Regions from separate parts of the Fictibacillus sp. 7GRE50 genome, predicted to be linked through region 3. Evidence: riboswitches for the same ligand, from Rfam matches in the RefSeq annotation. Region 3 holds a riboswitch; each other region holds the start of a gene.
The links. Region 3 has a riboswitch for cyclic di-AMP ahead of IHV12_RS07930 (hypothetical protein). Riboswitches for the same ligand answer to the same signal wherever they lie in the genome.

Region 1: it holds a riboswitch for cyclic di-AMP, as region 3 does, so the genes downstream of both, IHV12_RS01380 (dicarboxylate/amino acid:cation symporter) here and IHV12_RS07930 (hypothetical protein) in region 3, are expected to answer to the same signal.
Region 2: it holds a riboswitch for cyclic di-AMP, as region 3 does, so the genes downstream of both, IHV12_RS10095 (potassium channel family protein) here and IHV12_RS07930 (hypothetical protein) in region 3, are expected to answer to the same signal.

Annotation. Positions count from the first base shown of each region.
Region 1 is NZ_JACZDW010000001.1:282,357-287,870, reverse strand. It holds gene IHV12_RS01395 (ABC transporter permease) at 1-876, shown strand, start outside; gene IHV12_RS01390 (ABC transporter ATP-binding protein) at 876-1,589, shown strand; gene IHV12_RS01385 (hypothetical protein) at 1,796-1,990, opposite strand; cyclic di-AMP (ydaO/yuaA leader) riboswitch at 2,168-2,334, shown strand; gene IHV12_RS01380 (dicarboxylate/amino acid:cation symporter) at 2,503-3,738, shown strand; gene IHV12_RS01375 (hypothetical protein) at 3,895-4,584, shown strand; gene IHV12_RS01370 (DNA-3-methyladenine glycosylase) at 4,581-5,156, opposite strand; gene IHV12_RS01365 (hypothetical protein) at 5,323-5,487, shown strand.
Region 2 is NZ_JACZDW010000002.1:573,516-579,029, reverse strand. It holds gene cls (cardiolipin synthase) at 126-1,628, shown strand; gene IHV12_RS10100 (undecaprenyl-diphosphate phosphatase) at 1,736-2,518, shown strand; cyclic di-AMP (ydaO/yuaA leader) riboswitch at 2,597-2,752, shown strand; gene IHV12_RS10095 (potassium channel family protein) at 2,892-3,548, shown strand; gene IHV12_RS10090 (TrkH family potassium uptake protein) at 3,552-4,904, shown strand; gene IHV12_RS10085 (GerAB/ArcD/ProY family transporter) at 5,045-5,514, shown strand, end outside.
Region 3 is NZ_JACZDW010000002.1:156,570-162,083, reverse strand. It holds gene IHV12_RS07935 (MgtC/SapB family protein) at 158-838, shown strand; cyclic di-AMP (ydaO/yuaA leader) riboswitch at 1,202-1,348, shown strand; cyclic di-AMP (ydaO/yuaA leader) riboswitch at 1,402-1,553, shown strand; gene IHV12_RS07930 (hypothetical protein) at 1,786-2,199, shown strand; gene IHV12_RS07925 (hypothetical protein) at 2,224-2,361, shown strand; gene IHV12_RS07920 (HPr family phosphocarrier protein) at 2,439-2,714, shown strand; gene IHV12_RS07915 (hypothetical protein) at 2,738-2,845, shown strand; gene IHV12_RS23055 (potassium-transporting ATPase subunit F) at 2,842-2,922, shown strand; gene kdpA (potassium-transporting ATPase subunit KdpA) at 2,935-4,602, shown strand; gene kdpB (potassium-transporting ATPase subunit KdpB) at 4,729-5,514, shown strand, end outside.

The sequences.
Region 1 (5,514 bases), on a different contig from region 3:
TTGATCTTGATCTTAGAAAAAGTAATAAGGGGCAGGAAACAGTATAGCTATTCCACTTCAAAAGTCCGCCCGTTACAACCTAAAGAACTTAAAGGTTGGAAAAAGTTCGCTGTGCTTAGTTTTTTCATCTCTTTATTTGCTCTAGCTTTCGGAATTCCTTTCATTCAGCTTATACATTGGGTGTATATGACTTATGACGTTATTTTAAATACTGCTTTTGTTGACTTGATTTGGAACTCGGTCTTTGTTGCTTCTATAGGTTCAGTTCTTATCATTATCGTCGCTCTAATTATCGCCAACTTTAGTCGTCTATCAAAAGGTTGGATGGGGAAGCTTTTTTCAAAAATAACGGTTTTAGGGTATTCGATTCCTGGAGCTGTAATTGCAATAGGTGTATTGACCTTATTTCTCTCACTAGACGAAAAGGTATTCACGTTATATGAATGGTTAGGGTTAGAGCCAACTCTTGTGCTGAGCTTAAGTATTAGTATGCTGATCTTTGCCTATGTGGTCCGTTTTCTAGCAGTTGGTTTTAACTCCATCGAATCAGGCTTTGATAAGGTAGGAACGGTTTTCACAGAAGCTTCGAGGACATTAGGTATGTCGGTAACGAAGACGTTTTTTAAAGTGGATATTAAGATGATTAAAGGTGCTATTGCTGGTGGTTTTATCCTTGTTTTTGTAGATATATTAAAAGAGCTGCCTCTTACTCTTATCCTTCAGCCTTTTAATTTTTATACGCTAGCTACCAAAACATTTCAATACGCAAGTGACGAACGTATTCACGAAGCCTCTGTTTCATCAATGGTGATTATTTGTATAAGTGCACTTTCCATCTTCTTTTTACACAGAGTTTTAGAAAAGGAGCCAAAATAATGTTTGTTCAAATCAAAGACTTAGCGTTTCATTATAAAAATTCGCGTAACCCTTTGTTCGAAAATCTTTCTTTAAACTTTAATCAAGGAGAAGTTTCGGTGATCTTAGGAGAAAGCGGAAGCGGGAAAAGTACGTTACTTCGTCTTATAGCAGGACTAGAGGTGCCCTCAAGAGGATCGATCCTCATAGATCAGGCTGTCATGAATGATACATTTCGTTTTGTTCAGCCAGAAAAACGTGGTGTAGGTTTGGTTTTTCAAGATTATGCTTTGTTCCCTCATATGACGGTTGAAAAGAACATAAAATTTGGCTTAACGAAAATGAATCGTAAGCAGAAGCAAGCACGCATGGAAGAATTATTGGCTATTGTGGGAATGGAGGACTATGCTTCTCGTTATCCTTATGAATTGAGCGGTGGACAGCAGCAGCGTGTTGCACTAGCTAGGGCTATGGCACCAAATCCATCTTTGATCATGTTTGATGAACCATTTAGCAATCTCGATTCTAAGCTTCAACTACAGATTCGGGATGAGTTACAGGAAATTTTAAAACGTACGGGGATCACGTCTATTTTTGTAACTCACGATGAAGAGGATGCTCGTGCTATAGGGGACAGGATCATACTAATGAACAATGGAAAGATACAGGATGAAGGGCGTCCAGAAATGGTATTGAAGAGGAATAAAGAACAATTATCACTCGCATACGTATAAAAACAAAAAACCGGGATATCCCGGTTTTTATTTTTGGCTGTTTTCTAAAGAATTGTTACTAATAGATCTTTTTGAATTTGCCTATATAACTGTTGATTGGAGTGGTAAAGTGACACGTACGAATGTGGTTCACGCCTGCCCCATGGAAAGCGAGCAGCCTGGAACGGAAATCCACACTCCCAAAAGAACCTATGTTTTAAACAGCCTTATTTTTTAAATTGAGTATCTAATTTACCGTTCATATCGATTAAAAATCCGATTTCTCTTCCTAATAATTCACCTAATTCTTTTGCTTTCTTTTCGCTTTCGTTCTTTATTTGTTCAATCGTAAGTTCACCTTTTAATTTGGATGCTCCAACGATTATACTTAATTCACCTTTTTCATAAAATACGATTTTCATTTACAATACCTCCCTGAAAAATAGAACCTTATATATAATTCGTTTTTTTCTATATGCTTATGGGGTAGAAGTGAGAATATGGAAAAACATTCATTATGAAACAATTAATTGGAATAAATAAGCATAGTGAGTATTCTTGACAAAAATTTATGTATGTTGATAAAATTAGAGCATATTATATATGATTCGCTGAATTCGGATGTTCTATTCCATAGAATATCTTGAAGCGGGGGAACCACGATATGGCTTATAAAGCCTAGGGATGAATTTGTGCATACACAAAAGGGACAACTCTCAATTTCCTAATCCGACAGCTAACCTCGTAAGCGTTTTTGGAGAGAGAACTCTATACATGGGCTCAGTCTATGTGTTGCGGTGTATTCCCACGGAAAATCCTCTCTATTTTCGGTGGGTTTTTATATGCAACAAATAGGGCATGTATTAGTATAAAATTTCTTCATCGTACTGCACACTAAATAGTGAGAAGATTTTAACAAAGGGGGTACTTTATTATGAAATTGTCTACAAAAATTTTAATTGCACTTGCACTTGGGGTTGTCGCGGGATTAATTCTTAATCTAGCTGTACCAGATGCTTTTTCAACACTGGATAAATACGTTTTAAAGCCAGTCGGGACATTATTCTTAAACCTTATTAAAATGTTAGTTGTTCCAATTGTTTTTTTCTCAATCGTACTTGGAACTGCGGGATTAGGTGATCCGAAGAAACTTGGAAGAGTGGGTGCCAAAACGGTTGGGTTCTTCTTAGGAACTACAACAATTGCGATTACGATCGCGATGGCTTTAGCGCTTATCTTTCAACCAGGTGTAGGGGACTTTAAAACAGAAGGTGCTAAGTTTGAGCAACAAGAAGCGCCAGCAGTTACGGACACGTTGCTGAACATTATTCCTACTAATCCAATTCAATCGATGGCTGAAGGAAACATGCTTCAAATTATCGCGTTTTCCGTATTTGTAGGATTTGCTTTAACGATGTTGGGAAGCAAAACAAAAGGTATTATGGATTTAATTGAACAAGGTAACGACATTATGATGTATCTTGTAAACCTAATTATGAAATTTGCTCCATATGGTGCTTTTGCATTGATTGCTTCAGCGGTAGGAAGTCAAGGAATGGATGCTATCAAAGCGATGGGCTTATACATGAGCGTAGTTATTTTAGCTTTATTCATCCACTCTGTTGTCGCGTATGGTGGTTCAATTGCTCTATTTGCAAAGAAGAGCCCGCTCTGGTTCTTTAAAGGCTTCGCGCCGGCAATGTCAGTTGGATTTAGTACGTCTAGTTCAAATGCAACACTTCCAATCTCAATGAAAACAGCTCAAGAGAATTTAGGTGTTCGAAAATCGATAAGTGGTTTTGTACAGCCGCTTGGTGCAACGATTAACATGGATGGAACAGCTATCATGCAAGGTGTTGCGACGATTTTTATCGCTCAAGTATACGATGTTAACTTAGGTTTAACACAGATGCTTACTGTTATTTTAACGGCAGTGCTTGCTAGTATCGGTACAGCTGGTGTTCCTGGAGTTGGATTGATCATGTTAGCGATGGTATTGAACTCTGTAGGATTACCTGTCGAGGGTATTGCCTTAATCCTAGGTGTTGATAGACTTCTTGATATGCTTAGAACAGCTGTTAACATCACTGGTGATGCTGCTTGTGCTGTAATCGTTGATAAAGGCGAAGACAAACATCTTGGGACTCGTGAACAAGAAGTTAGTGCATAAATAATCACTTCAAAAGGCCGCGGTGTATACATATACCTGCGGCCTTTTTGTATGCCCATTTCCCTAGTTTACAAATGTTGAGTAAATAAATGTAAGCACTAATGAAAAATCATGGTAAAATAAGAAGATACTTAATGAGATTTCGGAGTGATCTTCTTGGAAAAATGGCTAGAGATACTAACGCTTGCAGCAAAGATCATATGGGTACAGATTCAAACCGCTATTAATCCTATCATCGAGTTAACAGAGAGCGCGATGAACTCTTTTTGGTTTGTCTTTTCACTCACGATCATCACAGGCTACGTATTACTAAGGCTTGTACAGAATGCAATTACTTATTATCAAGCTCATAATTTTATTCACAGAAAAATGAATAACGAACCCGCTAGTGATATAGAATTCACCCTATTTATGAAATCCCTTTGGAAGAAAGATCGATCTAAAGGTTTAGTGGCCAATGCCAAATCAGCTAAAAGCAGATACCTCCAGTTCAATGCTCAAGAACGTTTATCCATCCAGAACTACTTGCAGCATCGACTGAAATTTTTACGTACGAACCAGCCATTGTTCATCTTGGGAGCTGTTGTGATTGGATTGCTTTCAAGTATAACAGTGAATGTTCTACCGATCGAGGCGGCTGCGCTTACTGCGGAAAATGTATTGAAAACAACGTTGTTCATCCTTTTCTGGTTGTTCATTATGCAAGCAAAATACGTTGCTATGAAAAAACAAACGTATCATCATCTAGCATGGATGCAAGATACCAATCGGACAACAGCGGTTGATTACATGCGGGAAGAGGATGTTACGGTTTCAACGAACAAAGAAAACAACCCTGCGTATTAACGTGATACGTAAGGGTTGTTTTTTATCCAGAACCGATAAGGATAATGAACAGCTTCTTCGGCATAGTGTATACCTATGCGTGGACCAGAGATTATTTCATTTGGTACTAATTCAATTCCTTGTTCTATCCGTATATTTTCCTCATTCATTTTCTTACCATTATCATTCAATGTGAACCCCATTGCTTTGCTCAGTTTACCTGGACCATTCGTAAGCTGAACCTCATTCTTTACGCTCGCTCTTCTTTCCTTCATTATTTCTATTCCTTCAATTGGTTGCAGTGCTCTAATTAGTATGGCTTCAGGTTTATTAACGGGTCCGGAAACGATATTAAAGCAAACATGCATCCCATAAATAAAATAGGTGTAAATTGTACCTGCTTCACCGTACATCACTTCTGTTCTAGCTGTTCTTCGATTGTTATAGGAATGCGCAGCTCGATCTTCAGGGCCTAGATAGGCTTCAGTTTCTACGATGTATCCCGATGTTATTACGTCTTCATGGATATGTATCAGCTTCATTCCTAAGAGTTCTTTTGCTAGATCTAGAGTTGGTAATCCCCATAGTTTCATTTATATCTCCTTGTTATGTATGACATGTATTATTTATTAGTACAATAACAACAGGTTCATGTAAATTTATGTTTCCTTTTGTCGAAGTTTTACAAACCGTAAAAAAGAGGAAATTACGAAAGAAAAAAGAATTTTTTATAAAGCAGATGAATAGGAGGCGTTTAATATGGACGGTTGGGTGAATGAAACAGGAATTTATGAAAATCTCTCCAAACGACGCTGGGAGTACTGGGAAGTAAGTCAACATGGAATTAAAACCATGGTTTCCTGGCTATGCTGGAATGCCCCTAATTCGGTTTATGAACAATGGAGTAAATCTGTCTTACACTAGCAATAATCTCGTGTGAAGTTCCTTTTT
Region 2 (5,514 bases), 420 kb from region 3:
TAACAGTCGTGATTTCTGCAAATCCTAAGAAAAAATGGTATAAAAAGAGAAGAGCCCCTTGTTTTAATTACATGGGGAAGGGAATAAAGAGAGAAAGAGAAGATTGGTAAAAAAGGAGCACGTGCATGAAACGAATATGGGAATTTTTCCTCACACTATTGTTACTTGTCTGTTTATACATCGTTTTCTTTGCAGAAGGATATGTGATAATCAAAACGGTATTTGGGCTCCTTTACATCGCAGTGATTCTGTATACGATTTATTCGTTAATGCTCGAGAACAGAACAGCTCAACATACACTTCTTTGGATTTATGTATTAATTCTATTTCCGTTTATCGGATATATGTTCTACCTGTATTCTGGACAGCTTTATTTAAAAGGCCACCTTTTTAAATCGAAACGAAAAAAAGACAGAGACGAGTGGATCAGGGTATCTAAACAAGAAGAAAAGCCGGACTTTAGTGATTTGAAAAGACATCAGCAGTGCTTTGCAACGCATGCTCATCACATCACACTTACGCGTTTGAACAGAAAAACGAGTTCGAAAATTTTAAAGAATGGTCAAGAGACGTTTCCTGAAATTTTTGCAAGGCTGGAAGAAGCCAAGGAGTATATACATATTCAGTATTATATCTTTCGTTCAGATCGCCTTGGTAAAGACATTATTGACCTTTTAATAAAAAAAGCGAATGAAGGCGTGAAAGTTAGATTTTTGTTTGATGGGATAGGAAGTCTGTCTCTTCAGCAATATGATATCGACAGAATGAAAAAAGCAGGAATTCTCGTTGAAGCATTCTTACCTGTTCGATATGGTTTTTTCAATCAAAAGCTTAATTTCAGAAATCATCGTAAAATTATTATTATTGATGGGAAGGTTGGGTTTGTAGGGGGCTTGAATGTAGGCGTTGAGTATTTAGGAGAAGATCCGGAGATTGGTTTTTGGCGCGATACACACATGGTTATGGAAGGAGAAGCTGTTCAAGTTCTTCATGCCATATTTTTAATGGATTGGGAATATGTTTGTGGAGAAGATCTCTTAGAAGATAATCATCTTACAAGAGCATACCCCGCTGAAGGGGATGGTACTGTTCATGTGGTGGCAAGTGGTCCTGATACTCAGCTTGGAATCATGAGTGATCTATTCTATTCTTTGATCTCATGTGCAGAGAAATCGATCTGGATCGCAACACCATATTTTGTTCCTAATGAAGCGATTCGAACGGCTTTAAGAGTGGCAGCAAAAAAAGGTGTCCAGGTCCGTTTGTTGGTTCCTGAGATTAATGATGGATTCTTGACGCAATATGCAACGCGCTCTTATTTTCCAGAGCTACTGCGTTCTGGAATAGAGATCTATTCCTACAAAAAAGGATTTCTGCATCAAAAAGTAATCATTATTGATGGCGATACTGCTTCAATCGGTACAGCTAATATGGATATGAGAAGTTTTCACCTTAACTTCGAAGTGAACGTATTCTTGCTGAATACATCATCTGTCTCAGATCTTGTAGAACAATATCAAGAAGACATGGTGGAATCTATAAAAGTGAAGCCCGTAGAGTTTTACAAAAGAGGTTTGTGGGAACGAACAAAGGAATCGTTTGCTCGTCTCTTCTCAGGTGTACTTTAATCACAAATGCTCGTTAGTAACACTAAATTGATATCAAAAAACTAGAATAGAAAATCCTCCTCATGAATAGGTTGTACGAGACCATGAAAGTTGAGGGGGTTCTTTTTATGGATTGGCTCGAAGCCTTAATATTAGGCATTGTGCAAGGGATAACAGAATTTTTGCCTGTCAGTTCTACAGGACACCTCCTTCTAGGCAGGCAAGTGTTTCAGCTAGAAGAAGCCGGGTTGTTTCTTGATAGCATGCTTCATATAGGAACACTTATTGCTGTGATGACGGTTTATTGGAGAGAAATCTTAGAAGTTATAAAAAGACCACTCAGCAAAACGGGAGTTCTGCTTATCGCTGGAACGATTCCAACCGCTGTTATAGGACTAGCATTTAAAGATTTTTTTGAAGAGATCTCAAAAACCGGGATCACGGTTGGATGGGAGTTCTTAATTACAGGTTTTTTGCTTTGGTGGGCGGATTCTTATAAGCGAAATGGATATAAAGGGATTGAAGATATAACAATAAGGGATGCACTTGTGATCGGTACGTTTCAAGGTGCGGCTATTCTTCCTGCTATTTCACGATCAGGACTAACGATTGCAGCAGCGCTCTTTTGCAAGATCGATAAAAAAGCAGCGGCCTATTTTTCTTTTTTATTATCCATACCATCTATCGCAGGAGGAGTAGTATTGCAGTCAAAAGATCTATTTACGGGTGGACATCCACCTATCTCTTATTCAGCCTTATTGGTCGGTACTTTAGCATCGGCTCTATTTGGATATGTGGCGGTAAAGTGGATGATCAAACTCCTTCAAACCGGTACGTTAAAAGGATTTGCTGTCTATGTTTGGTTGATTGGAATAGTAGTATTGATCCTTCAATTTTCAGGTATAATGTAAAGTATTTGTTAACACTAAAAAAATGGATTGACTTTTAAAAGATAGAGGATTACAGTATATGTAATTCAAAATTTAGCAGGCTTTAGATCGCTGAATTTACAGTTATTTTTATGGTGAAACTACTGTAAAACGGGGGAACCAATCTTTTGGGGTGAATTTTGCTCTATTTGCAAAAAGGGATACTCCAATCCCTAATCCGACAGCTAACCCCGTAAGCGTCATGTCACTGGAGAGGTCAATTTGGTGGAAAACCGGACCCGCTTCTTTGTGTGGTCTTTTTTTGCGTTTTTTTACTTAAATTTATATACCTCTTGACCAGCAAGGCTAGAGAACAACGAAGCAAAAACTTCATGGATTTTAAGGGGAGACCATAATGAAAAAACAGTTTGCAGTAATTGGTTTAGGACGTTTTGGAGGCAGCATCTGTCGAGAATTTGCGACGATGGGCTATGATGTTCTAGCTATAGATAAAGATATGGAAAGAGTAAATGAGTTTGCAACAATAGCTACTCAGGCTGTTCAAGCTAACTCTACGGATGAAAACGTAATGAAGTCTTTAGGAATCCGAAATTTTACACAGGTAATTGTTTCGATCGGTGAAGACATCCAAGCAAGTATCTTAACTACTTTACTTTTAAAAGAAGCAGGCGTTCAAAAAGTATGGGTAAAAGCACAGAATGACTATCATCATAAAGTGTTGGAAAAGCTAGGAGCAGACCGTATTATCCACCCAGAGCGTGATATGGCGCTTCGCGTTGCTCAACTCATATCTTCTGAAAAGATTATTGATTTTATTGAGCTATCGCATGAACACAGTATTGTTGAGATAGGTGTAACGGATAAGCTAGTGAATCGGACGCTAACAGATCTAGATGTTCGTGCACGCTATGGATGTAATATCGTCGCAATCAAACGCGGAGATGAGATACTCGTTTCACCGATTGCTGATGTATCTCTTCAATATGGGGATATACTTGTCGTGATCGGTCGTAACGAAGATCTAAATCGTTTTGAGGATGAGGAAGTGTAAGCATTGGCACTACATGTTAGAAAGCATAAACGTTTTTTGCACAACCCAATTAGATTGAACCCTCCTCAGTTTTTAGCGTTACTATTTTTATTTCTTATTTTCGTTGGGACGTGTTTGTTAAAGCTTCCTATTGCCCATGAAAAAACGTTATCGTGGGTAGATGCTTTTTTTATTGCAACTTCAGCAGCAACAGTAACAGGCTTAGCTACTGTTGATCCTGGCTCAACGTTCACACTCTTTGGTGAGATCGTCATCTTGTTCTTAATCCAAGTCGGAGGACTTGGGGTCATGTCATTTGCTTCATTAGTCGTTATTATGATGGGGAGGAAAATATCCATCAAACAACGTGTTCTGATGCAAGAAGCACTCAACCAGCCTTCTATAGGCGGGGTAATCCGGTTAGTTCGAAATCTGTTTGTATTTTCAATCAGCATCCAGATTATCGCCATCTTTTTTCTATCACTAAGGCTTGTTCCAGACTTTGGTGTTAGTAAAGGAATTTACTATAGCATCTTTCATGTTATATCGGCATACAACAATGCAGGATTCTCGTTGTGGTCTGACGGTCTAATGGGTTATGTAGGAGATCCGATGGTGAACATCGTCATATCGTTTCTGTTTATAACAGGGGGAATTGGGTTTACCGTATTGGTTGATATATGGGTGAGCCGAAGCTGGAAAAAACTTTCTCTTCATACAAGAGTGATGTTGCTTTCTACTTTGATTATTAATATTGTGGCAATCTTGTTCTTCTACTTATTTGAGTTTAATAATCCTAAGACCATTGGAATGCTTTCAGGTGCTGAGCAATTCTGGGCTTCTTATTTCCAAGGTGTAACACCGAGAACAGCAGGTTTTAACTCGATTGATATGACAGCCATAAATCCTGATACATCCTTGTTGATGATTCTTTTAATGTTTGTTGGGGCAGGAAGTACCTCTACTGGTGGAGGGATAAAGCTGACCACGTTTGTTGTTATTATTTTTACGGTTGCAGCTTTCTTAAAAGGGAAAGAAAGTACGGTTGTTATGAAGCGGACCATTCGAAATGCTGTTGTTTACAGAGCTCTTGCTATTACAACTATTTCTATTTTGTTTATCTTTGCCGCATTATTTATTATCACATATGTCCAGAAAGATGTTTCATTCATGGTGATCGTGTTTGAAGTCGTTTCTGCATTTGGAACAGTTGGATTAAGTATGGGACTTACCCCAGATCTCACAGTCATCGGAAAAATTGTGATCTGTGTGGTAATGGTTTTCGGTAAATTAGGACCGCTAACACTGGCGTTCAGTCTTGCTAAACAAACAAAAGATAATATTAGGTATCCAGACGGTGAAGTGTTCACTGGATAGAGGAATGAAAGCTGATGCAGAACGGGTGTATTCCCACATTTCGCGTCAGCTTTTTTGGTTATTTATGGGTTAATCTCTTTACTCTTGGGAATGCTAAAACGAGATTTCAATGCTGTTTCTAAGAGAGGAAGAGAATCGTCATGCAAAAAATTAAAGAAGCTTTTCTCGTTTCTCCCTTTCTTGTGTTTTTTCTTGTCCATTCTGAACAAGTAGGGGTAGGGGTGCTAGGCTATCAGCGTATCATCGCTAAATACGCTGGCTATGATTCCTGGATATCAGTCATCATAGCTGCCATTTTTGTACATGCTCTTATATGGATGATTTATTATGTACTCGATAACGGCGATGGGGATATCGTATCAACTCATAAATCGCTGTTTGGTGGTTTGATTGGAAACTTATTTAATCTATTTTTACTTCTATATTTTCTGCTCTGGTCGATTACAGTGTTACGAACGTATATTGAAGTCATACAAGTATGGATGTTTCCCACTCTAAGTACTTGGAAGATCGCTGCTGTATTCCTGATATTAACGTACTATGTGGTTTCGTCTGGTTTTCGAACGGTGGCGGGCATCTGTTTTTTAGGAGTTGTCATTCCATTAGGTTT
Region 3 (5,514 bases):
AGAAACAAGACAGGCAATAAAGCTTGTAGGAAAAGCTGATTAACTAAATGATGTGAATTTGAGTACTGTAGCATGCATGGAAAAACACACGGATAAAGAAGGAGAAAAAACATAGTGATTTGCTTGAAAAATATGGAGAACGTGAGGAAATAAGATGGTGGATACAGAAGTTTTAGTTAAATTGGGTACAGCGATCGTATTAGGTATGTTATTAGGTATAGAAAGAGAAATCAGGAAAAAACCCGTAGGTTTACGTACGTGTATGGTTATTTCAATAGTAAGTTGTTTACTAACTATCATTTCTATTGAATCTGCTTACGTTTTTCCAAAGTCAGAACATGTGAAAATGGATCCTATGCGTTTAACGGCACAAATTATTTCAGGGATAGGTTTCCTTGGAACTGGAGTCATCCTTCGAAGAAATAATGATGTCATCTCGGGGTTAACGACGGCATCCATAATATGGGGCGCTGCAGGTACAGGGATTGCAGTAGGGTCTGGCTTCTTATTAGAGGCACTAATTTGTGTATTCCTAATTTTGTTCAGCGTAGAAGTTATGCCAGCAATAATAAGGTACATTGGTCCAAAATGTTTAAGAGAAAAAGAAATACACATGACAATTATGATTGATAAGAGTATTCAAATTTCTGAGCTGCTAGTAGCTGTTAGGGAAAAAGATATTATGATAAAAAAAATAAAAATAAAAGATTTAGTGGACGAGAAAAATGAGATTGATCTTCATGTTATGGTTGCAGATTCTAGGTTAACAGCTGATGTGTATAACGAGGTAAAAAAAATAGCTGCAATCAAAAGTTTAGAAATTGAAAATGTTGCTTAATAAAACTAAACGTATCGTAAATTAATGTTGTGCTTTTTTCGTGTACTGAAATTTATTCTGCAAAAATGTTGAGGTGTGAATTGTGCAAAAAACTACAGAATGAAAATAAAAGTTTTATAGTTTTCCATAAGAAAAATAAATGGATTCAGAGTAATTGATTTAATATTCAAACTATTTTTTATTTGTAAATATCATGATAATTAAAGAAAAACAAAGAAATTAGTAGTAATGTTTATTAAAAGTGAATAAAATAACTTAAATTGATTAAATTCGATTTAAAATATTATATTTTTAGGGATTTTATTTGATTTACAACGGCTGAAACCAGGAGTAATATATTGCTTATCGTAAAACTTTAAATTTTTTCCATGACCGCTGAATCCATTATTGGAACGGAGGAACCATCGGCAGTTCAGTTCTTCACTGCCAGGGGTGAAACTTATTTAAGTCGGGCGACTTCTGCCGTCCGAACCCGTCAGCTAACTTCGTAAGCGTGGTAGGAGAGGGAAGGTGAATTAAAAAAAGAGTAATGACAATTTAACAAACTATGATTTTAATATCATGCGTCTTTATCGCTTAATTCCTAAGTTTAGGAAGCGGGGGAACCAACCGCAGTTCTTCGTATCTGCATGGGGTGAATCTCGAGAGATCGAGTAGGGCTACTCTCAAGCCCGAATCCGTCAGCTAACTCCGTAAGCGTACAGAGAGAGGCAACAAATTTCGTGTATTCACACGCTTATTCAAGTATGTGTAGAAGCCGCGAGAAGAGTTCCTCTTCCGCAGGCTTCTTTTTTGTTGCCTTTTTTTCACTATCCAAAAGTATAACTTGTCGGCGCGATGGTTTTCGACGTAGCAACAAGTTTAAGACGATAGTATAAGTGCAGCTAAGGCTGACATGAGAGGCTAGAAGTTAGCCTAGTTTTCTTTAAGAGATGGAGGGTGGAACGATGGAGAAATCATCTGGGAACGTGCTCATTATGTTTCCTGATCTAGTTTCAGATGTTTTTATTTCAAAACTAAGATTGTGTGAAGACTATCAATCTCTTGTTCTCTGTGTTCCTAACCGAGAAGAAGCAGAAAGACTCTCACAAGTTGGGTTTCAACATGTATATGTCATGAATTATGTTGACAAGCGTAAAGTTATCGAGATGGTAGGTCCTTTTGTTCAAAAAATCATTGTTGTTGAATCTGGATTTTTAGAATGTTGCCAAACGATTGAACTCATTCGCAGCATTTATAACATACCTGTTTATGTCATCAAATCAGACACACGGTATATTTCCAGAGTTTATAAGGAGTTAGGTGCAGATTACGTAATCTATAACAAAACCGGAAATATTCAATTCTTACTTTCTTCATAAAAAAAAGAGCGGAGGAATTCATTTATGAGATTAAGTCCAAACGAAATTGAACAGATTTTGTTAAAAGCGAAAAGAGATCAATTGAATGCTTATTATGCAAGTGTGATTCAACATAGTCTCTCAAAATGGATCATACAAGACACGCTTAGAAGTAAAGGTTAAGCAATTACAGGAGGGAACCCATCAAAGAAAAGATGTTCCCTCTGTAAATCCAAACCAGTGATAGGCAGGGTGAAAACATGGGGACAGAGTCAGTTGTTTTATTGCCAAAAAGGTTGTCGATCGGACAGATCAATGAATTTGTCAATGCTGCTGGTTCTTTCGAAAGTGAGATTCTTTTCTTTTATCAAGGCATACAGATTAATGCGAAAGGCTTACTATCCGTTAATCTATTCTTTTTGTCACACTATTCAAGAAATCAAAACGAACCGATCACACTTAGAATTGAAGGTTGTGATGCTCAAGAGGCTATCAAAAATTTATCTCTAATGCTGAATGGTTACTTAGAACAATGAACTAATAAAAAGAAGGTGTAAAAATGTTAGATGTGATGATGGTTTTATTGATGGTAGGAATGCCTGTCTTAATGATGGGTCTAGCAAAATGGTCATCAAGTGTTGTTGATGAAGGAAGTGTAAATAAATGATGACTGTCATGTTTGGATTAGCCGTTTTAACAACGGTGTATCTTCTTTACGTATTATTGAATCCAGAGAAATTTTAGGAGGTTTTTCCGTTGTTAGTCAGTTTACTCTCTATAGCTATAACGCTACTTATAGCTCTTTTACTTGCAAAACCAGTAGGAATTTATTTAGCGAACTCGTTCAATTATTCGAATAAAAACAAACTCTTTTATCCTTTCGAAAAACTGATTTATTCCATTAGTGGAATGAAAAATAAAAATCAATCTTGGAAAGTTTATGCTTCATCAGTCATTGTGATCAATGCGATTATGATTCTATTAGTTTATTTAATCTTCCGTTTCCAAGGCAGTTTGCCTCTGAATCCGAGTAAGATAGCAAACATGGATCCAAGCCTTGCGTTTAACACAGCAGTAAGTTTTATGACGAATACGAATCTGCAGCATTACAGTGGTGAAAGTGGTTTATCCTATCTTTCACAGATGATTGGCATTCTTTTCATGATGTTTGTTGCACCAGCTACAGCATTAGCAGTAGCAATCGCATTCATTCGTGGGCTATCTGGCAAGTCTTTAGGAAACTTTTTTGTGGATATGGTTAGGGGTATCATTCGTGTGTTACTACCGATCGCTTTTGTAACAGGACTCATTTTCGTTGCACTTGGAGTACCGCAGACATTAGATCCAACGGTTACAGCGACTACAGTTGAAGGTGGAAAACAAAACATTGCAGTTGGCCCAGTTGGTTCGTTTTTATCCATAAAAGAATTAGGAAATAACGGCGGTGGATTTTTCGGAGTTAACTCAGCGCATCCGTTTGAAAACCCGAACGGGCCGAGCAACTTTATTCAAATCTTATTGATGCTCCTATTACCGATGGCATTACCGTTTACGTACGGAAAGATGGTTGGAAATCCAAAGCAGGGACGTATTCTTTTCGTTTCCATGACGATGATGTTTATTATGTTCCTTGGCATCTCCCTAAGTGCCGAATATCAGGGAAACCAAGCAATCAATGCTCTAGGTGTGCAACATGATCAAGGAAGCATGGAAGGAAAGGAAGTACGATTTGGTGTCGCTCAGTCTTCACTTTACTCGGTTGTTACAACGGCTTCAGAAACGGGGGCTGTTAATACGATGCACGATACACTGACTCCGCTAGGCGGATTAGTTACATTATCCAATATGATGTTAAATACCGTTTATGGCGGTGTAGGGGCAGGCTTTGTCAACGTCTTAATGTATGCGATTATTGGTGTTTTCTTATCTGGATTAATGGTGGGACGTACCCCGGAATTTCTAGGTAAAAAGATTGAAGGTAAAGAAATGAAGCTGATTGCAGCGACGTTGTTAATCCACCCGTTCCTTATTTTAGGAGCATCTGCTGTAGCTTTCTTTACACCACTCGGACATGCGGCCATTTCGAACTCAGGTTTTCATGGTATTTCACAAGTAATCTATGAATATACCTCTTCAGCAGCCAATAACGGTTCTGGCTTCGAAGGGTTAGGAGATGCGACAAACTTCTGGAATATTTCTACCGGAATTGTCATGTATCTTGGAAGGTTCTTCTCCATTGTAACGATGCTTGCGGTTGCAGGATCATTGGCTGTCAAACGAACCGTTCCAGAAACGATCGGAACGTTTAGAACAGATAACGGACTATTTGCAGGAGTATTTATTGGGGCTGTATTTATCGTTGGGGCTTTAACTTTTTTCCCGGTATTAGTATTAGGCCCGATTGCTGAATATTTAACATTATAGATGCTGTAGAGAGGTGAATGAATAATGGGTGCTCAAGGCTTAAGAACCAAAAAAGAATTATCTCAGTACGTTCCTCCAAAAAAAGGTGGGAACGGCCCGATGAAAAAGAATCGTGAGGAAGTACAAATGAATAAAACAATGATGAATAAAGAAATCGTGAATCAGGCGATAAAGGAATCTTTTATTAAACTAGATCCAAGGGTAATGATTAAAAACCCGATCATGTTTGTTGTTGAAATTGGTTTTGTAATTACATTATTATTAACCTTTTTTGGAGACCAAACTCAAGTTGGTTTCAATATTGCTGTAACCTTCATTCTGTTTATAACCCTCCTGTTTGCAAATTTCGCTGAAGCAATAGCTGAAGGAAGAGGGAAAGCACAGGCTGATTCATTAAAGAAAACGAAAAAAGAAGTTTATGCAAACCTTGTGCTGGAAAACGGTAAACACAAAAGAGTTTCATCAGCTGATCTTCGTAAAGGAAACATCGTTATTGTAAAACAAGGTGAAATGATTCCAGGAGACGGTGAAGTCATATCTGGTCTTGCCTCTGTTGATGAGTCGGCGATTACAGGAGAATCAGCTCCTGTAATTAAAGAAGCTGGCGGTGACTTTAACTCCGTAACAGGAGGAACACGTGTAGTAAGTGATGAAATTAAAGTACGAATTACAGCAGATCCAGGAGAATCATTCCTTGATCGCATGATCTCCCTCGTAGAAGGAGCGAAGCGTCAAAAAACACCGAATGAAATTGCGTTAAGTACTGTTTTAACGAGTTTGACACTTGTTTTTATGATTGTAGTTGTAACACTTCCATTCTTTACAAAGTATCTAGGTTTTGACATACCAGTACCGGTCTTAATCGCATTACTCGTTTGTTTGATTCCGACAACAATCGGTGGACTTTTATCC